Regions from separate parts of the Citrobacter werkmanii genome, predicted to be linked through region 1. Evidence: predicted binding sites of a transcription regulator. Region 1 holds the regulator's gene; each other region holds the start of a gene.
The links. Region 1 encodes PhoB, which activates phosphate uptake and scavenging genes when phosphate is short. Its sites were predicted from a motif close to CTGTCATAAAACTGNCNNAT; they were not measured.
Positions count from the first base shown of each region.

Region 2: the regulator PhoB is predicted to act here: its motif matches at 2,710-2,729, upstream of FOB24_RS02570 (MIP/aquaporin family protein).
Region 3: the regulator PhoB is predicted to act here: its motif matches at 3,091-3,110, upstream of pstS (phosphate ABC transporter substrate-binding protein PstS).

Region 1 is NZ_CP044101.1:1,438,900-1,445,904, forward strand. Features, by position in the region: gene sbcC (exonuclease subunit SbcC) at 1-987, opposite strand, end outside; gene sbcD (exonuclease subunit SbcD) at 984-2,186, opposite strand; gene phoB (phosphate response regulator transcription factor PhoB) at 2,377-3,066, shown strand; gene phoR (phosphate regulon sensor histidine kinase PhoR) at 3,117-4,412, shown strand; gene brnQ (branched-chain amino acid transporter carrier protein BrnQ) at 4,817-6,136, shown strand; gene proY (proline-specific permease ProY) at 6,215-7,005, shown strand, end outside.
Region 2 is NZ_CP044101.1:387,268-394,272, forward strand. Features, by position in the region: gene glpK (glycerol kinase GlpK) at 108-1,616, opposite strand; gene FOB24_RS02570 (MIP/aquaporin family protein) at 1,639-2,484, opposite strand; gene zapB (septal ring assembly protein ZapB) at 2,913-3,158, shown strand; gene FOB24_RS02580 (sigma 54-interacting transcriptional regulator) at 3,365-5,296, opposite strand; gene FOB24_RS02585 (2-keto-3-deoxygluconate permease) at 5,456-6,415, opposite strand; gene FOB24_RS02590 (UxaA family hydrolase) at 6,502-7,005, opposite strand, start outside.
Region 3 is NZ_CP044101.1:179,597-186,601, forward strand. Features, by position in the region: gene pstA (phosphate ABC transporter permease PstA) at 1-858, opposite strand, end outside; gene pstC (phosphate ABC transporter permease PstC) at 858-1,817, opposite strand; gene pstS (phosphate ABC transporter substrate-binding protein PstS) at 1,962-3,002, opposite strand; gene glmS (glutamine--fructose-6-phosphate transaminase (isomerizing)) at 3,337-5,166, opposite strand; gene glmU (bifunctional UDP-N-acetylglucosamine diphosphorylase/glucosamine-1-phosphate N-acetyltransferase GlmU) at 5,516-6,886, opposite strand.

The DNA of each region.
Region 1 (7,005 bases):
GCGCTCGCGCAGCGCTAAGCTGCTTTGTAAGCGAGTATTCACTTCCTGAATATTCTGCCGCGTACGCGCTATCGTAGCCGTTTGTTCCTGGATTCGCTCCCAGTGCGGGCGTAACGCTCTGGCCGGTTGCGCCAGACTCAGCGCCGCCAGCTGTGGCTGCGCGTCTTCTTGCGCCTGTTTAGCGGCCTGTAACGCCTGTTGGTGACGGTTGATTTCTGCCTGTAGCTCATTTTGCCGAATGAGCCAGTTGAGATGCTGTTGCTGAGTCTGCTGGCTTGCAAGGTATTGTTTTTCCTCGTCAGTAAGTACCTGCAAACTCTCTGTCAGGGACTGCACCTGCTCCGCAGCGAGCAGAGCCACGCCGTTGGCCTGCGCCTGCAGTTTTTCCAGCTCTGTACGCGCTGCTTTATGCTTTTCAAACACCATGGCGGAAATTTGGCCGTAGATCTCAGTCCCCGTCAGCTCTTCCAGCAGTTCGGCACGCTCTTTCGGTTTGGCATTGAGAAATGCGGCAAATTGCCCCTGAGACAGCAGCATCGAACGGGTGAAACGACCATAATCCAGGCCGGTAAGTTCGGCGGTCATTTCCAACTTGTCTTTGACTTTATCGGCGAGGATTTTACCGTCGGCGCAGCGGGCAAGTTCTACGCGCGGAGCCTGTAGGTTGCCTTCAGGCTGATTGCGCGCGCGGTTCTGGCTCCAGAATGCGCGATAGGCTTCGCCCCGGACTTCGAACTCGACCTCGGCCAGACACTCGGCGGTGTCGCGGGTCATCAGATCGTTTTGCGATTGAGACACGGTATTGAGCCGCGGCGTTTCGTGATACAGCGCGAGACAAATGGCGTCCAGCAGGGTGGTTTTTCCCGCGCCCGTTGGACCCGTGATGGCGAATAGCCCATTGCTGGCAAAGGGCTCAGCCGTGAAATCGACTTTCCATTCTCCTTTCAGAGAATTGAGGTTTTTCAAACGCAGGCTGAGAATTTTCATGCTTCGGTCTCCCCGGCAAGCGTGTGTAAGGTGGTGCTAAACAGTTGATTCAGGCGCTCGCGTTGCGATTCTTCGAGTTCTTCCAGCGCCAGGCGACGGGCAAAAACGTCCGTCACGCTCAGCTCGCTTAGCGTTTCACGTCGTTCATTCGCCATAATACGTTCGCGCTGTTCCCGGCTACGGCGCACCAATAACACCTCTACCGGTAAATCTTCGGTTAATGCCTGAATCTTACGCTGCATGTCGTGCAGATAGTCATCGGTGGTGATTTCGATATCTAACCAGACTGGCGGTTCCTGCTGCACACCGCGCCACTGCTCTAGTTGGGCGGTAATCGCGGCTAAATCACCTTTCAGCACCGCCAACGGCTGGGTGACCGGTACGGTGAGGTGTTCAACAGCGCTCAGCTTGCCGTTTTCGAAGCTCACCAGATGGACGCATTTGCTTTTGCCGCACTCGTCAAAACTGAGCGCAATTGGCGAACCGCAGTAGCGAATATGCTCTGTTCCGCCGATAACCTGCGCCCGGTGAATATGCCCCAGCGCGATGTAATCGGCCGGAGGGAAGTTTTGTGCCGGAAAGGCGTCCAGCGTACCAATATAAATGTCACGTACCGCGTCACTTTTACTGGCGCCGACGGTGGTCAGATGCCCGGTCGCAATGATGGGTAGGTTCTGGTCGCCGCGCAGCGTACAGGCGTCCTGATACTGCTGCTGGTAGTAGTCGGTGATTGCTGACAGCAAATGCTGCTGTTTCTCTTGTCCGGTTAGCCCGGCCTGGCTGGTAATGATGTCACGCGGGCGTAAAAAAGGAACCGGGCACAGGATCGCGCCCGGCGTGCCGTCGCGTTGAGACAGCACCTGCGGCGCATGGCCAGCGCTGGCGATCACTGTGGTGTTGAGAAACGCCAGAATATCGCGGGATTCGTTGAGCGTGGCGACGGAGTCGTGGTTACCTGCCAACACCACCAGATGACAGCCGGTTTGCTGCAGATTAACGACAAAACGGTTATACAGCTCACGGGCATAGCTTGGCGGTGAGCCGGTATCGAAAATATCGCCCGCCACAATAATGGCATCCACCTGCTGGGATTGTGCCGTTTCCAGCAGCCAGTCGAGAAAGGCCTGATGTTCAGCGGCGCGGCTCTTGCTGTAGAAATTTTGGCCCAGATGCCAGTCAGACGTGTGAAGGATGCGCATAAGAGTTCCATGACGATAAAACAGTGGCGGGGATTATAACCCTGCAAGGACGGTAATATCTTGTTTAAGGGCTGTCATAATTCGCGGGGCTGCGTTAAACCTGGACTATCTTTTCATAAATCTGTCATAAAACTGACGCATAATGGCACCGTATTGATGGCAAACGATTTAATTATAAACAGGGCAAATCATGGCGAGACGTATTCTGGTCGTAGAAGATGAAGCTCCAATTCGTGAAATGGTCTGCTTCGTGCTCGAGCAAAACGGTTTTCAACCCGTAGAAGCCGAAGACTATGACAGTGCTGTGAACCAACTCAATGAACCCTGGCCGGATCTCGTCTTGCTTGACTGGATGCTACCCGGCGGCTCGGGCCTACAGTTTATTAAACATCTCAAGCGCGAAGCGATGACGCGGGATATTCCCGTGATGATGCTGACGGCGAGGGGAGAAGAGGAAGATCGCGTCCGGGGTCTGGAAACGGGCGCGGATGATTATATTACCAAGCCGTTTTCTCCCAAGGAGCTGGTGGCGCGTATTAAAGCTGTTCTGCGTCGTATTTCCCCCATGGCGGTGGAAGAGGTTATTGAGATGCAAGGGCTGAGCCTTGACCCAACCTCGCATCGCGTGATGACCGGCGAGGATCCATTGGATATGGGGCCGACAGAATTCAAACTGTTGCACTTCTTTATGACCCACCCTGAACGCGTCTATAGCCGTGAGCAATTACTCAATCATGTCTGGGGTACCAATGTGTACGTGGAAGACAGGACAGTGGATGTGCATATCCGCCGCTTGCGTAAAGCGCTGGAGCACAGTGGACACGATCGTATGGTGCAGACAGTTCGTGGGACGGGATATCGTTTTTCGACCCGCTTCTGACTGACATGAATAGGGGCCTGACGGATTAGGCTGTTAATGGAGTAAGACGTTTGCTAGAACGATTGTCATGGAAAAGGCTGGTACTGGAGCTGATCCTCTGCTGCATACCGGCGTTTATCCTTAGCGCTTTTTTTGGTTACCTGCCCTGGTTTTTGCTGGCGTCGGTAACCGGCCTGCTTGTCTGGCATTTCTGGAATTTATTACGCTTGTCCTGGTGGTTATGGGTCGACAGAAGCATGACCCCGCCGCCGGGGCGCGGAAGTTGGGAGCCGTTGCTGTATGGGCTGCATCAAATGCAACTGCGCAACAAAAAGCGCCGTCGGGAACTGGGTAATCTGATTAAACGTTTTCGCAGTGGGGCGGAATCGCTACCCGACGCGGTGGTGTTGACGACTGAAGAGGGCGGCATTTTCTGGTGTAACGGCCTGGCCCAGCAGGTTCTGGGACTGCGCTGGCCGGACGATAGCGGGCAAAATATACTTAACCTGCTGCGCTACCCGGAATTCACGCAATATCTGAAAACGCGTGATTTTAGTCGGCCAATCAATCTGGTGCTCAATACCGGACGGCATCTGGAGATTCGCGTGATGCCCTATACCGATAAGCAATTGCTGATGGTTGCGCGCGATGTTACCCAGATGCACCAACTGGAAGGTTCGCGGCGTAACTTTTTCGCCAACGCCAGCCATGAGTTGCGTACGCCGCTGACGGTGCTACAAGGTTATCTGGAAATGATGCAGGAGCATCCGCTGGAAGGAACGACGCGTGAAAAAGCGCTGCATACCATGCGTGAGCAAACGTACCGCATGGAAGGGCTGGTGAAGCAGTTGCTGACGTTGTCGAAAATAGAGGCCGCGCCAGCGCTACTGCTTAATGAGAAGGTGGACGTGCCGATGATGCTGCGCGTGGTTGAACACGAGGCGCACACGCTGAGTCAGAATAATCATACGTTTACTTTTGATATTGATAGCCACCTGAGCGTGCGGGGAAATGAGGAGCAACTGCGTAGCGCGATTTCGAATCTTGTGTATAACGCGGTGAACCATACCCCCGCGGGTACGCACATCACCGTGCGCTGGCAGCATGTTGCCTCCGGGGCGGAATTTAGCGTCGAGGACAATGGGCCTGGTATTGCTGCGGAGCATATTCCTCGTTTGACCGAACGCTTCTATCGCGTGGACAAAGCGCGATCCCGACAAACGGGCGGGAGTGGACTGGGTCTGGCCATCGTGAAACATGCTCTGCAACATCACGATAGCCGCCTGAATATCGAAAGTACGCCAGGCAAAGGGACGCGATTTAGTTTCGTCATCCCGGAACGTTTAATGGCCAAAAGTAACGATTAACCCGTATTCGTAAGATAATCTTTCCAAAAGCCAGCGCGAGCTGGTTTTTTTATGTGGTCAATAGTTACATCCTGAATTTTGCGACGTTTGATTGTTTTTTGTTCGAACTATTACCCATACCTTTTTCCATGAAATGGTTTTTTGTGCTAACTGCATTTTTCATATCGCTATATTGTTCTGGTTTTTGGATCCCACCTTGCTTTAAAACGTTATAAGCGTTTAAATTGCGCTCCAGATGCTGTCATACCGACTGCATTTACGCGGTAAATCGAAAAACTATTCTTCGCCGCGCCAGGTCGGGAGTGTTTCCCGCTGGAATTGAGCAAAAATGCCGCTGTATTGTCCCCCAGGGAAAGGCAAAAATTTATTATTTTCAACACCACATCCACAGGCAGTAAGACTTTATGACCCATCAGTTAAAATCGCGCGATATTATCGCTTTGGGATTTATGACATTTGCACTGTTCGTTGGTGCAGGTAACATCATCTTCCCCCCAATGGTTGGTTTGCAGGCAGGCGAACACGTCTGGACTGCGGCTTTTGGCTTTTTGATTACCGCCGTTGGTCTTCCGGTGCTTACCGTTGTCGCGCTGGCGAAAGTCGGTGGCGGTGTGGACAGCCTGAGTACGCCTATCGGTAAGGTTGCTGGATTACTGCTGGCTACCGTCTGCTATCTGGCGGTTGGTCCATTGTTCGCGACGCCGCGTACCGCAACGGTCTCTTTCGAAGTCGGGATTGCGCCGCTGACCGGTGACTCTGCGCTGCCGCTGTTCATCTACAGCGTGGTCTATTTTGCGATTGTTATTTTGGTGTCGCTGTATCCAGGCAAACTGCTGGATACCGTCGGCAACTTCCTTGCTCCGCTGAAAATCCTTGCGCTGGTGGTACTGTCTGTCGCCGCGATTGTCTGGCCGGCAGGCCCGATCAGCAATGCGATGGAAGCCTATCAAACCGCAGCATTTTCGAATGGTTTCGTAAATGGCTATCTGACCATGGATACGCTGGGCGCGATGGTATTTGGTATTGTTATTGTTAACGCCGCCCGCTCGCGTGGCGTTACCGAGTCGCGTCTGCTGACCCGTTACACCGTTTGGGCTGGTTTGATGGCGGGTGTGGGCTTAACGCTGCTGTACCTTGCGTTGTTCCGTCTGGGCTCCGATAGCGCAATTCTGGTCGATCAGTCAGCTAACGGCGCGGCGATTCTGCATGCGTATGTTCAGCACACCTTTGGCGGCGCAGGAAGCTTCCTGCTGGCGGCGCTGATTTTCATCGCCTGTCTGGTGACTGCGGTTGGCCTGACCTGCGCGTGCGCAGAGTTCTTTGCCCAGTACGTTCCACTGTCTTATCGTACGCTGGTATTTATCCTCGGCGGCTTCTCAATGGTGGTCTCTAACCTGGGGCTGAGCCATCTGATTCAGATCTCTATTCCGGTGCTGACGGCTATCTATCCGCCATGTATCGCACTGGTTGTATTAAGTTTTACCCGCTCATGGTGGCATAATTCTTCCCGCGTCATTGCACCTGCGATGTTTATCAGCCTGATTTTTGGTATCCTTGATGGCATTAAAGCTTCTGCAATTGGCGACGTGTTACCGGCCTGGACCCAGCGTTTACCGCTGGCGGAACAAGGGCTGGCGTGGTTGATGCCAACAGTCGTGATGGTGATCCTGGCAATTATCTGGGATCGCGCCGCGGGTCGACAAGTGACCTCCAGCGCGCACTAATCACTGACAATAAGTTTTAACCACGGGGCTATTAATATGGCCCCGTGGTTTTTTATTGTGTTAACAGGTTAGGAATCGATGGAAAGTAATAACAAGCTAAAGCGTGGGCTGAGCACCCGGCACATTCGCTTTATGGCATTAGGTTCGGCAATTGGCACCGGGCTGTTTTACGGCTCTGCCGACGCGATCAAAATGGCGGGGCCGAGCGTGTTGCTGGCCTATATTATCGGTGGCGCTGCGGCATATATCATCATGCGCGCGCTGGGCGAAATGTCTGTGCATAATCCTGCAGCCAGCTCTTTCTCGCGCTATGCGCAGGAAAACCTCGGGCCGTTGGCGGGTTACATTACCGGCTGGACCTACTGTTTTGAAATCCTGATTGTCGCTATTGCCGACGTTACTGCCTTCGGCATTTACATGGGGGTCTGGTTCCCGGCGGTACCGCACTGGATATGGGTACTCAGCGTGGTGCTGATTATTTGCGCCATCAACCTGATGAGCGTGAAGGTGTTTGGCGAGCTGGAGTTCTGGTTCTCGTTCTTTAAAGTCGCCACTATTATCATCATGATTGTCGCCGGGTTCGGCATCATCATTTGGGGCATTGGCAACGGCGGTCAACCTACCGGTATCCATAACCTGTGGAGTAACGGCGGCTTCTTTAGCAACGGCTGGCTCGGCATGGTGATGTCGCTACAAATGGTGATGTTCGCTTACGGCGGGATAGAGATTATCGGTATTACTGCAGGTGAAGCGAAAGACCCGGAAAAATCTATTCCGCGTGCTATCAATTCCGTACCGATGCGTATCCTGGTATTTTACGTGGGGACGCTGTTCGTCATTATGTCTATTTACCCGTGGAACCAGGTTGG
Region 2 (7,005 bases), 1.1 Mb from region 1:
TGTAGCACAGGGGAGGGGGCGAGATTATTGATGTGTGTGCGGGGTTGTCCCCGCACGAAGATATTGCCGGATAAGACACCTTAGCGTCGCCATCCGGCAATGACGTATTACTCGTCGTGATCTTCCCACGCCATGGCGCGTTTGACTGCTTTTTTCCAGCCGCTGTAACGGAAGTTACGTTCGGTGGTTTCGATGCCAGGACGGAATTCACGCTCGATGACCGCTTTTTCCTGCAGCTCATCCAGGTTTTGCCAGAAGCCGACCGCCAGACCGGCCAGGTACGCCGCACCCAGCGCAGTGACTTCGCGGACTTCCGGGCGCTCAACGCGTGTGCCGAGAATGTCCGACTGGAACTGCATCAGGAAGTTGTTGGCGACCGCACCGCCATCGACGCGCAGGGCGTGCAAGCGAATGCCGGAGTCAGCCTGCATCGCTTCCAGTACGTCACGGGTCTGGTAAGCGATAGACTCAAGCGTTGCGCGAATGATGTGGTTGGAGTTTACGCCACGGGTCAGACCGAAGATGGCGCCACGCGCATACGGGTCCCAGTACGGTGCGCCCAGACCGGTGAATGCCGGAACGACGTACACGCCGTTGGTGTCTTTCACTTTAGTCGCGAAATACTCAGAGTCGAATGCATCGCTGATGAGTTTCATTTCATCACGCAGCCACTGGATAGAGGCACCCGCCATAAACACCGCGCCTTCCAGGGCGTAGTTCACTTCCCCGGTCGGTCCGCAGGCGATGGTGGTCAGCAGCCCGTTTTCGGACTTAACGGCTTTCTCGCCAGTGTTCATCAGCATGAAGCAGCCGGTACCGTAAGTGTTTTTCGCCATCCCTTCTTTCACGCACAGCTGGCCGAACAGCGCCGCCTGCTGGTCACCGGCGATACCGGAGATAGGAATACGAATGCCGCCTTTACCACCGATGTTGGTTTGGCCGTACACTTCAGAAGAACGACGCACTTCCGGCAGCATGGCGCGCGGAATATCCAGCGCATCCAGCATCTTGTCGTCCCAGTCCAGGGAGTGAATGTTGAACAGCATGGTACGTGAGGCGTTGGTGTAATCGGTGACGTGTACACGCCCCTGCGTCATTTTCCAGATAAGCCAGGTATCTACGGTACCAAACAGCAGTTCACCGCGACGGGCGCGCTCACGCGAACCTTCTACGTGGTCGAGGATCCACTTCACTTTGGTACCGGAGAAGTACGGGTCAATCACCAGGCCGGTGTTATTGCGGATGTACTCTTCCATACCGTCGCGCTTGAGCTTCTCGCAGATATCCGCGGTACGACGACACTGCCATACAATGGCGTTATAGATTGGTTTACCGGTCTCACGTTCCCAGACGATGGTGGTTTCACGCTGGTTGGTAATACCGATCGCGGCAATTTCATCGGAACTGATATCGGCTTTCGCCAGCACTTCAACCAGCGTGGAGCTTTGGGTTGCCCAAATTTCCATTGGGTCGTGTTCTACCCAACCTGCTTTCGGGTAGATTTGCTCGAATTCGCGCTGTGAAACGGCAACGATATTCGCATCGTGGTCCATTACGACCGCGCGGGAGCTGGTGGTGCCCTGGTCGAGCGCAACGATATATTTTTTTTCAGTCATAATTTTTTGTCCCGTAGTCACATTACTGCGAAGCTTTTTGTTGAGTGTTGGCCGCAACGTCTTTCTCTTCAATCGCGCAGACATCGCACGGTAAATGACGACCAATCAGTTTGCGATAGGCCCATGCGCCCAAAATTGCGCCGGTAATCGGGCCAAACACCGGCACCAGGAAGTAAGGGATATCACGACCACCCGTGAAGGCAATCTCACCCCATCCGGCCAGTCCGGCGAACAGTTTCGGTCCGAAGTCACGTGCCGGGTTCATCGCAAAACCTGTTAGCGGACCCATGGAAGCACCAATAACGGCAATCAGTAAGCCGATCAGCAGTGGCGCCAGCGGACCACGAGGTACACCGTTACCATCGTCGGTCAGGGCCAGAATCAGCCCCATTAGAATAGCGGTAATGACCATTTCAACCGCGAAGGCCTGCACAAAATTGATATGCGGGTTCGGATAGGTGGAGAAAGTACCTGCCAGACCCAGGCTCTCGGTACTGCCGCGCACGATATGGTTGGTTTGTTCGAAATCGAGGAAAAGATTGTAATAAAGCCCGTAAACCAATGCCGCTGCGCAAAAGGCGCCGGCAATTTGCGAAATAATAAAAGGGACGACTTTGCGTTTATCAAAACAGGCAAACAGCCAGAGTGCGATGGTGACCGCTGGATTCAGGTGTGCGCCAGAAACGCCTGCGGTCAGATAGATAGCCATCGCTACCCCCAGACCCCAGATGATGCTGATTTCCCACTGACCAAAAGTAGCCCCGGCCACTTTGAGTGCAGCGACACAGCCCACACCGAAGAAAATCAACAACCCGGTACCGAGGAATTCAGCAATGCACTGGCCTTTTAAGGTTGATGTTTGACTCATAATCGGATCCTGAAGAGAGTTTAATGTTTATTGTGTGCGAGAAGGTCACTGACATCCCCGGAGCCGGTAGGCACACTGTTAATTTATCGTTAACGCTCAAAAACGAGAAATATCGAAATTAAAATGTGTGTACTGCATCAACAAAATGAGCGTTTTCGCGCCATTGCGCGGTATTTGTTATACAAAAATAGTGTGAGCTGAATCATTTCACCGATCAATCTCTTAACACTTAAGCGTTATGACAGTCATGTCACCAGGAGAAAGACTAAAAGTGTTGCAAACCGCAATCTGCGCGGGATGCCGCTGGACAGGGATGACGCGGCTTCATACAATCGGTGTTAAGTAGAGTGCGCTCGTTTTTATTAAGGCGTCGCCGGTTATCGGGACGAGGATTTTTATCCATCAACGCCTTGCAATTCAGGAGAGGTATGACGATGTCATTAGAAGTGTTTGAGAAACTGGAAGCAAAAGTACAGCAGGCGATTGATACCATCACGCTGTTGCAGATGGAAATCGAAGAGCTGAAAGAAAAGAACAACTCACTGTCGCAGGAAGTTCAGTCTGCACAGCAGCAGCGTGAAGAACTGGAGCGTGAGAACAACAATCTGAAAGAACAGCAGAACGGCTGGCAGGATCGTCTGCATGCTCTGCTGGGTCGTATGGAAGAAGTCTAATCCTCGTCATATTTCACGTTATGGCGGCGTTGGCTGCGTGCGTTCACCCCAGTCACATAGTGGCCTATGCTCCTGGGGATTCACTTACTTGCCGCCTTGCCCTGACGCGAAATCTATAGAGGATTTAGTTTGTAGGCCGGATAAGGTGTAAGCCGACATCCGGCAATACTTATCTTTGATAACGGCCTTGCTTGCGGGCTTTCCCATCAATCACCAAGCCAACGGGTGAACGAGCTACGGTCAATATCCAGTTGCTTCGCTGCACGGCTTTTGTTGTTTTGCTGTCGTAGTAGCACCCCTTTGAGAATACGGCTACGGATCCGTTTATACGGCCCTTCGAGCAACTGGCAGTCCGGGCAGTGATGGCGAGGTTGTTGGGGGGAAGACGCTTTATCGGCTTGTAAATCCTCAATCAGTAACGTGGCGGCAGAAAGAGACACCACGCCGGATGAAAACGATAACGCCAGGCGCTCCATAATATTATTCAACTGACGTACGTTACCCGGCCATAAATATTTTTTCAGCTCACTCCATAAACTTTCGCTCAATGCAATGGGAGGCAACTGATAGGACTTTCTCAGCGCATCTAAAGTTGTTTGCCCAATAAGTTGGATATCGTCCGGGCGTTCACGTAACGGTAATGTGGTGACCTTGAGCACATTCAAGCGATAAAAAAGGTCTTCTCTAAAATCACCGGCTGCAATCATTGCCGGTAAGTTTCGGTTTGTGGCCGCAATAACGCGGACGTTAACCGGAATCATGTGATCTGCGCCCAGGCGCATCAGTTGGCGCTCTTGCAGAATGCGTAAGAGTTTTGCTTGTAAGAACTTATCCAGTTCGCTGATTTCATCAAGGAAGATGGTGCCGTTATGCGCCAGTTCAAACATCCCGGCGCGGCCTTTTTTAGAGGCACCGGAAAACGCGCCATCGACATATCCAAAGAGTTCGCTTTCCATAATTGAAGCGGGGATTGCGCCGCAGTTAACTGCAACAAATGGCCCATTGCGATGTGAACTGGCGTTATGAATGCTCTGCGCCAGAACCTCTTTGCCGGTACCATTTTCACCGAGTAGCAGTATTGTTGCTTCGGTTTCCGCATATATCCTGGCTAACCTTAAGCGATCCTGCATTTCACGGTTGCAGGTAATAAAATCTTCGAAGTGATACCTGGCGTGAAATCCTAACTTTTTCGCTTCTTTGATTCTTATCTTCTGCTCAGCATTCTGTAAGTTAGATGATGTCTGGAGGGTGATCACCACGCGGTTGAGATTTTCGTTTTCTACAATGGGGAACTGGTTAACCACAAATTCGCCATAGGGTGTGTTGATTAACTCATTTTCTATCGGGATATTATTTTGCAGATCTTCCCAGTTTAGCGTTAAGGAAGGTATTTTTTTACTGATTAAATCATGTTTACTGAGTTGTAAAAGCTCGACGGCTTTATGATTACAGTGAATGACCTTACCGCAATTATCAATGAGAAGAATGAATTTATTGGTGTGGTCAAGTAACAGGTTTAGCTGGTTTTGCTCAATGCGCTCATTAGCGAGCGCCTGATACAGCTGAATTGCCTCATGTAATGCCAGTTCTATGGACTCGACACCTGAATGGAAAGGGATGAAATGTTCCATGCTGTGTGTGCCAAAATAAAGCGGGCAAATGGCATCGCCAATAATAAGATCTATCTGGTTATTTTGTGTGTAATTGACAAAGTCATTTCTGACATTCTCAATGCAAGGGTTGGCCATTTCGTCAATGATAAACTCAGTGAGTTGCAGATTAAGCATCCTGGCTATTTTCATACAACCGTCGATAACGCTGCGAAACCCAATAACCCCAATATTTTTATTGAGCCCAAGATATGGCCTGAGGGCATCGATAATATCATAAGCGGATGTTTTTATTTCAATGACAGGCTGCGGTATTTTTTGTTTAAGCATCCATGCCATGCCACCGCGACTAATCACAAGATCAGGGGAGTTCGTGCGCAATATCGGGATCACGGAATCAACATCGTCAAGGGTGGCATTTAATATCGTTATATTTGCGATGTGCTTATATCGGATAGACAGGCGTTCAGCTTCGAGAGAGAGCGCTTGTAAAGGAGAAACGATGTAAATATTAGGTAATTTTAACATGTTGAATCCAGCATGATCATGATGTGAAGTCGATAACGGTGGAAACAGTTGTCGGCATTATTGTAGAAACAGTAATCCATTCACGACTTACTGTTTCTGCAATCTTTTTGTCACATAAATGGTGAACAGCGGAATTGTTTTCGATCAACTCTGTGGAATTTATGTTTTTGATAACTGCTGGCGTTGGGCGATTCTCCTTTGTTCGCGGCGAGCAACCCAGGCGGTTATAAACGGTACAACTAAGGAGGTGACGATCGTAGAGGCGGCAATCTGCGGCGTCGCTACGGCGATTAATGCTGACACGCTGGGGTCAACCGCGGCGATGGCTGCGGGGGTCGCAACGGCGTTACCGGCCGTCGTGGAGACTGCCGCTCCGGCGATGCCTGAACCTCCGACAAAACGGGAGACGGCAACATTAATCAGCGCGCCAATGAATGCGGTCATGAGACCCAGAATAACCCCTGCGAATCCGGCCATCAGCAGGGTGCTGAAATCGATTCCGGTACCCAGACCAAAAGAGAAGAAGGGGATCAGCATCGCGCCGCCGCTTTTCAGGAACGAACGCATATCCTCATCCAGATTTCCGAGCAGCATACCAATAAGTATTGGTAAAACAACGGCGAACAGCTCCATTATTGGGATCGACACCAGCCCAGCGGCACCCATCGCCACCATCGTCAGAAAGGGGCCTTCAAGTACGGAAAGCACAGCGATAGCGCCCGCATCGGTTTCATTACCAAACTGTTTGGTCAGTGCAGCGTAGAGGCCCATATTCGCATTGGTCATAGCCGCGATAATGGCGAGTGCAGACAAACCAAAGAAGCCGTTGGCGCCGCAAAACTTTGCGACCAGTAAGCCAATTGCTGTCCCGACAACCAACTTGGACAGCATAATGGCGAACCCTTTTTTCAGGGCGACCGGCGCGGCCTGTAGGCGGATTTCAGCGCCCATACAGACAAAAAATACGCCCAGGATAGCGAGAGCGCCATGAGCTACCGCCGTCGAAAAGCTCCCTATTTCTAAAGCACCAGGACAAAATGTCTTTAATAATGCTCCGATCAATAACGGGATTACCATCATCCCGCCTGGGAATTTCTCAATTGTTTGTTTTATTTTCATGAGGAGACTTCCGTGTTTTCGTAACGGATATAAATGATGGGAATATGTTATTTATTCCCACCGTATAGGGTTATATTTCTATCGTCTTAAAATGTTGGTGCGATCTTGTAAATAGAGAATTCCTTATGCCCAAGATCTTCAGCTTTGGTTGTTTTACCATTAGAAACCTTAATGATTTCCTGATAAATCACCTCGCCCATCTCATTAATAGAAGATTCTCCCCGCATAATCGATGAAACATCAATATCAATGTTGTCGCGCATTTTGGTAAATGTTTCTTCGTTGGCGGTGATTTTGATCACTGGCGCAATCGGGTTTCCCGTGGGGGTTCCGCGCCCGGTAGTAAAGATAATAATTTGTGCGCCGCCGGCCACCATCCCGGAGATGGATTCGATATCTTGTCCAGGGGAGTCCATCACCCACAGTCCACGACCGCCAGGGAAATCTGCGTATTGCAGGACGCCCTGTAGCGGTGAATGACCCGCTTTGTGCATGCAGCCCAGAGATTTTTCCTCAATGGTGGTGATACCGCCCTGGATATTACCTGGCGTCGGTTGCCCGCCCCTAATATCTGCGCCCAGGGCTTTCGC
Region 3 (7,005 bases), 1.3 Mb from region 1:
CGCCAGAATGTTCAGCAGCAGTACGCACAGGGTAATAATCAGTACCCCAGCCCAGGCCAGTTGCTGCCACTCAGCAAACGGGCTCATCGCAAACTTAAAGATAGTGACCGGCAGGTTGGCGATAGGCTGCATCATGTCGGTGCTCCAGAACTGATTCGAGAGCGATGTAAACAGCAGCGGAGCCGTTTCACCGGCAATACGCGCAATAGCCAGCAGGACACCTGTAATAATGCCCGAGACAGATGCCTTCAGGGTGATCGCAGAAATCATCTTCCACTTCGGCGTACCCAGCGCATAGGCAGCTTCACGCAGGCTGTCCGGCACCAGTTTGAGCATGTTCTCCGTGGTACGAATCACAATGGGCACCTGCAGCAGCGCCAGCGCGATAACGCCCGCCCAGCCGGAGAAGTGCTCCATTTTTGCTACCACAATGGTGTAAACGAACAGGCCGACCACGATTGATGGCGCAGAAAGCAGGATGTCATTGATAAAACGGATGACCTCAGCCAACCAGGACTTACGTCCGTACTCAGCCAGGTAGATGCCCGCCATAATACCCAGCGGGGTACCAAACACGGTCGCCCACAGGATCAACAGTCCGCTACCGGCCAGAGCGTTCGCCAGACCACCACCAGCTGTATTCGGCGGCGGCGTCATTTCGGTGAACAGCGCCAGCGACATACCGTCGATACCACGGGTAATCGTGGACATCAGGATCCAGATAAGCCAGAACAGACCGAACGCCATGGTCGCCATAGAGAGCGTCAGGGCGATACGGTTCTTCAGGCGGCGACGCGCCTGCATTTTACGGCGGGATTCCGCAAGCGCAGTGGTGTTTTGCATTTCAAGCGTAGCCATTAGCGTGCCCCCTCGTTCTTCGCAAGGCGCATGATCATGAACTTAGACGCAGCCAGAACGATGAAGGTGATCACAAACAGAATCAGGCCCAACTCCATCAACGCGGCAACGTGCAGACCTGATTCCGCTTCGGCAAATTCATTCGCCAACGCAGAGGTAATACTGTTGCCCGGCATATACAGCGATGCACTGTCGAGCTGATAGGTGTTACCGATGATAAAGGTCACCGCCATGGTCTCGCCAAGTGCGCGACCCAGACCCAACATCACGCCGCCGATCACGCCATTTTTGGTGAACGGGAGGACGATGCGCCAGATAACTTCCCACGTGGTACAACCGATGCCGTAGGCTGACTCTTTCATCAGCACCGGCGTTTGTTCGAACACATCGCGCATAACCGCCGCAATGTAAGGAATAATCATAATGGCGAGGATCACGCCCGCAGCCAGAATCCCAATACCAAACGCCGGACCAGCAAACAACGCGCCAACAAACGGAATGTTGGAAAGGATGTTACCGACCGGTTCCTGGAAATAAGTCGCAAACAACGGAGCAAAGATAAACAGGCCCCACATGCCGTACACGATACTTGGAATTGCCGCCAGCAGCTCAATAGCGATACCCAGCGGGCGACGCAGCCAGCCGGGCGCAAGTTCAGTCAGGAACAAAGCAATGCCGAAACTCACCGGAACGGCAATCAGCAGTGCGATAAGCGAGGTGACCAGCGTACCGTAAATCGGGACTAATGCACCGTAGATATCGTTTGGCGCATCCCATTCTTTAGTCCACAGGAAGGAGAAACCAAATTTCTGAATGCTTGGCCAGGAGGAGATAACCAGAGAGACAATGATGCCACCCAACATCAATAGCACAATCAGCGCAGCCAGTTTTACCAGCGCGCTGAATATCATGTCACCCTTTTTACCCGGTGGGTTAAAAGCAGGCTTTGTTGCAGCCATAAATCACTCTTTAAGTTAAACGCGTTTACTAAGTTGCCCATTCCGGATAGCGCTACGCTTATCCGGCCTACACTCAGGGCCTACGGTAGAAACCGTAGGGCGGATAAGCGTAGCGCCATCCGCCAATTCGTCAAAGATATTCTATTAGTACAGCGCTTTACCGCTGCTGTCTTTCACGTTGGTTTTCCATGCAGCACGAACCTGCTCAACCACGCTGTCCGGCAGGCTGGCATAATCCAGGTCATTAGCCTGTTTGCCGCCATTTTTGTACGCCCAGTCGAAGAACTTCAGCACTTCAGCGCCCTGCTCAGGTTTCTTCTGCTCTTTATGCACCAGGATGAAGGTGGTGGAAGTGATTGGCCACGCATCGTCACCTTTCTGGTTGGTTAGATCCTGAGCGAAGGTTTTGCTCCAGTCAGCGCCTTTCGCGGCGTTAGCAAAGTTCTCTTCGGTCGGGCTTACCGGTTTGCCATCAGCAGAGACCAGCCTGGTGTACGCCAGATTGTTCTGCTTAGCGTAAGCGTACTCAACGTAGCCGATTGAACCAGGCAGACGTTGGACGAATGCGGCGATACCGTCGTTACCTTTACCGCCCAGACCGGTCGGCCAGTTAACGGTAGAACCGGAACCAATTTTAGATTTCCACTCTTCGTTCACTTTTGCCAGGTAGCTGGTGAAGACGAAGGAAGTACCGGAACCGTCAGCACGACGCACAACGGCGATGTTCTGCGAAGGCAGTTTCAGACCTGGGTTCAGTTTGGTGATGGCTTCATCATCCCACTTCTTAATTTTACCCAGGTAGATGTCGCCCAGCGTTTTACCGTCAAGCACCAGCTCGCCGGATTTCAGGCCAGGGATATTCACCGCCAGCACCACACCGCCGATCACGGTCGGGAACTGGAACAAGCCTTCTTGATTGAGTTTTTCGTCAGACAGCGGCGCATCTGAGGCACCGAAATCAACGGTATTCGCAGTGATTTGTTTTACACCACCGGAGGAGCCGATACCCTGGTAGTTTACTTTGCTACCAGTCTCTTTCTGATAGGTATCTGCCCATTTGGCATACACTGGCGCAGGAAAAGTTGCACCTGCACCTGTCAGGCTCGCTGCGGCAAAGGCAGAGAACGCGCTCATGGATAAGGTCGCGGCGACAACAGTTGCGACAGTGGTACGCATAACTTTCATAATGTCTCCTGCACGGTTTTCGTAAATTGTTGTTTGAGTTGCTACTGTGAGCAAAATAGGACAAACAGGTGACAGTTAAATGTACGAAATATGACAGTTTTATGACAATGAAAAATAATGCGCCAGGAACAATTAAAAACAGTATAAAAACAAAAGGTTAATCGATTATGTGACAATCATATTTCGGCAAAATTTTCTTTTTATGACACTGAAAACAGTAGCTGAAGATGACGGTTTGTCACATAAAACAGGCGGGATAATTGATTAAAAACAGAACAAGCTTAAAAAAATGCCCCGCTTTAAGCAGGGCATTTTCAGTTCAGCGGGGTTCGGCTTATTCCACGGTAACCGACTTCGCCAGGTTACGCGGCTGGTCCACGTCGGTACCTTTAATCAGCGCCACGTGATACGCCAGCAGCTGCAGCGGAACGGTGTAGAAGATCGGTGCAATCACCTCTTCCACATGCGGCATCTCGATGATGTGCATGTTTTCGCTACTGGTAAAGCCAGCATCCTGATCGGCAAAGACGTACAGCTGACCGCCGCGGGCCCGAACTTCTTCAATGTTGGATTTCAGTTTTTCCAGCAGTTCGTTGTTCGGTGCGACCACGATAACCGGCATATCGGCATCGATCAGCGCCAGCGGACCGTGCTTCAGTTCGCCTGCGGCATAAGCTTCAGCGTGAATATAAGAGATCTCTTTCAGCTTCAGCGCGCCTTCCAGCGCAATCGGATACTGATCGCCACGGCCCAGGAATAGCGCATGGTGCTTATCAGAGAAACCTTCCGCCAGAGCGGCAATGCGTTTGTCCTGGGAGAGCATCTGCTCAATACGGCTCGGCAGCGCCTGCAGACCATGAACGATCTCTTGCTCAATAGACGCATCCAGACCTTTCAGACGAGACAGCTTCGCCACCAGCATCAGCAGAACGGTCAACTGAGTGGTAAAGGCTTTCGTGGAGGCCACACCGATTTCGGTACCGGCATTGGTCATCATCGCCAGGTCGGATTCACGCACCAGAGAGGACCCCGGTACGTTACAGATAGCCAGCGAGCCCAGATAGCCCAGCTCTTTAGACAAACGCAGACCCGCCAGGGTATCCGCCGTTTCACCAGACTGGGAAAGGGTGATCATCAGGCTGTTACGACGCACGGCAGATTTGCGATAGCGGAATTCAGAAGCGATTTCGACATCACAAGGAATACCGGCCAGCGACTCAAACCAGTAGCGGGACACCATACCGGAGTTGTATGACGTGCCACAGGCGATAATCTGGATATGCTCAACCTGAGACAGCAGCTCATTAGCACGCGAACCCAGCTCGCTTAAATCCACTTCACCGTGGCTAATGCGCCCGGTCAGCGTATTTTTAATCGCATTCGGTTGTTCGTAGATCTCTTTCTGCATGTAGTGGCGATAAATACCTTTTTCGCCCGCGTCATATTGCAGATTCGATTCGATATCCTGACGTTTCACTTCCGCGCCAGACTTGTCGAAAATAGAGACCGAACGACGGGTCACTTCCGCGATGTCACCCTCTTCCAGGAAGATAAAGCGACGGGTTACCGGCAGCAGCGCCAGCTGATCGGAAGCAATAAAGTTTTCACCCATACCCAGACCAATCACCAGCGGGCTACCAGAACGAGCCGCCAGCAGCGTTTCCGGGCTACGGGTATCCATGATCACCGTCCCGTAGGCACCGCGCAGTTGCGGAATAGTACGCAGTACGGCTTCACGCAGCGTCCCACCCTGTTCCAGCTCCCAGTGCACCAGGTGAGCAATCACTTCGGTATCGGTTTCAGAAACAAAGGTGTAACCACGCGTTTTCAGCAGTTCACGCAGCGGTTCATGGTTTTCAATGATGCCGTTATGCACCACGACAATGTGTTCAGAAACATGGGGATGCGCGTTCGCTTCTGAAGGTTCTCCGTGGGTCGCCCAACGGGTATGAGCGATACCGGTACCGCCATGCAGCGGATGTTCTTCCGCTGCAGCAGTTAGCATCTGCACTTTACCCAGACGACGCAGGCGAGTCATATTGCCTTCAGCATCGACAACGGCCAGACCAGCAGAGTCATAACCACGATATTCCAGACGACGTAAACCTTCGAGAAGGATTTCAGCTACATCACGCTGCGCGATAGCGCCAACAATTCCACACATATTTTTTGATTCCGAATTTAGGCATTGTGCCTGTCGTTGTCGCTGACCTGTTTCCCCTTCGTCTTTCACTCCGTAGCTACGTTGGCTACGCTTGCTCACTACGGTCACTTACTTTAGTAAGCTCCCGTAGATTCCCAAGCTTGCCGCCTTGCTACAGCGCGAAATACTTTGGGTAATACCCGTATTCCGGGCGCCCCGAGCCTTGTAGAGAGTGGGGTTATTTTTATGGTACTGCTTGTTGAGCGGAGGATTATGTTATCCCCTCGTCTCTGGTCTGCCTGATGGCGCTCACGCTTATCAGGCCTACAGAACGTCACCGCACGCAGGCCACCATCCGGCAAAAACTGAATTACTTTTTCTTCACCGGGCGCTGCCAGCCTTGTTTATGGACCTGAGGCACACGGCTTAATACCAGTTCGTTATCGGCAACATCGCGAGTTACGGTCGTCCCCGCCGCGATGGTGGCGCCTTTACCCACGGTGACAGGTGCCACCAGCTGAGTATCGGAACCGACAAACACATCATCGCCAATAATGGTTTTAAATTTATTCGCGCCATCGTAGTTGCAGGTGATCGTACCGGCGCCGATGTTTACGTTATCGCCAATTTCCGCATCGCCCAGATAGGTCAGGTGACCCGCTTTAGAGCCTTTACCCAGACGCGCTTTTTTCATTTCGACGAAGTTACCCACGTGTGCGCCTTCCTGCAGCTCTGCACCCGGGCGCAGACGCGCGAAAGGACCGATGGTGCATGCTGCTTCCAGATGCGCATCTTCCACCACGCTGTACGGACTTAGCTCACAACCATCACCAATCACGCTGTTTTTGATGATGCAGCCAGCGCCAATCTTGACGCGATCCCCAACGGTTACGTTACCTTCAATGATAACGTTAGTATCAATTTCGACATCGCGCCCGTGAATAAGCGTACCGCGAAGATCAAAACGTGCCGGATCGCGCAGCATCACGCCCGCCAGCAGCAGTTTTTCTGCCTGCTCGGACTGATAAACACGCTCCAGACGAGAGAGCTGAAGACGGTTGTTCACCCCTTCCGTTTCACTGATTCGTGCCGGATGTACCGCAGCAATTTCGCGCCCTTCCTGATATGCCATCGCAATGATATCGGTGATGTAGTATTCACCCTGCACGTTGTTGTTGGTCAGTTTGGACAGCCAGCGCTTCAGGTCTGCGCCGTTGGCAATCAGGATGCCGGTGTTGATTTCCTGGATTTGACGCTGCTCGTCAGTGGCATCCTTATGTTCAACAATGCCTGTGACTTTACCGTTATCACGCGTAATTCGCCCATAACCCGATGGGTCGTCCAGGTTTACCGTTAACAAGCCGATTCCACCCTGCGGTTTAGCATCACGCAGGCGACGTAGTGTTTCGGTGGAGATCAGCGGCACATCGCCATAGAGCATTAAAATGTCTTCGTCATCACTAAAGAATGGTGCCGCCTGTTGCATTGCATGACCGGTACCCAACTGCTCGGCCTGCAGTACCCAGTTCAGGTTGCCATCTTTCAGCGTCTGCTTAAGCAAATCACCACCGTGTCCGTAGACCAGATGTACGTGAGTCGCGCCTAATTCATTAGCGGCATCAATGACATGCTGCACCATCGGTTTTCCTGCGAGGGTATGCAGCACTTTAGGGAGATCGGAATACATACGCGTGCCTTTGCCTGCGGCAAGGATCACGACGCTCATAGCATTATTCAACATACACGTCCTGACTGTAATTTGAGAACGAATTTATACCGTTTCACATTGAAAATACTACATTTTTTTCATCGTGAAATGGACCGAAGATAAAACGTTCAATCGGGGAAATTCCCCATCTG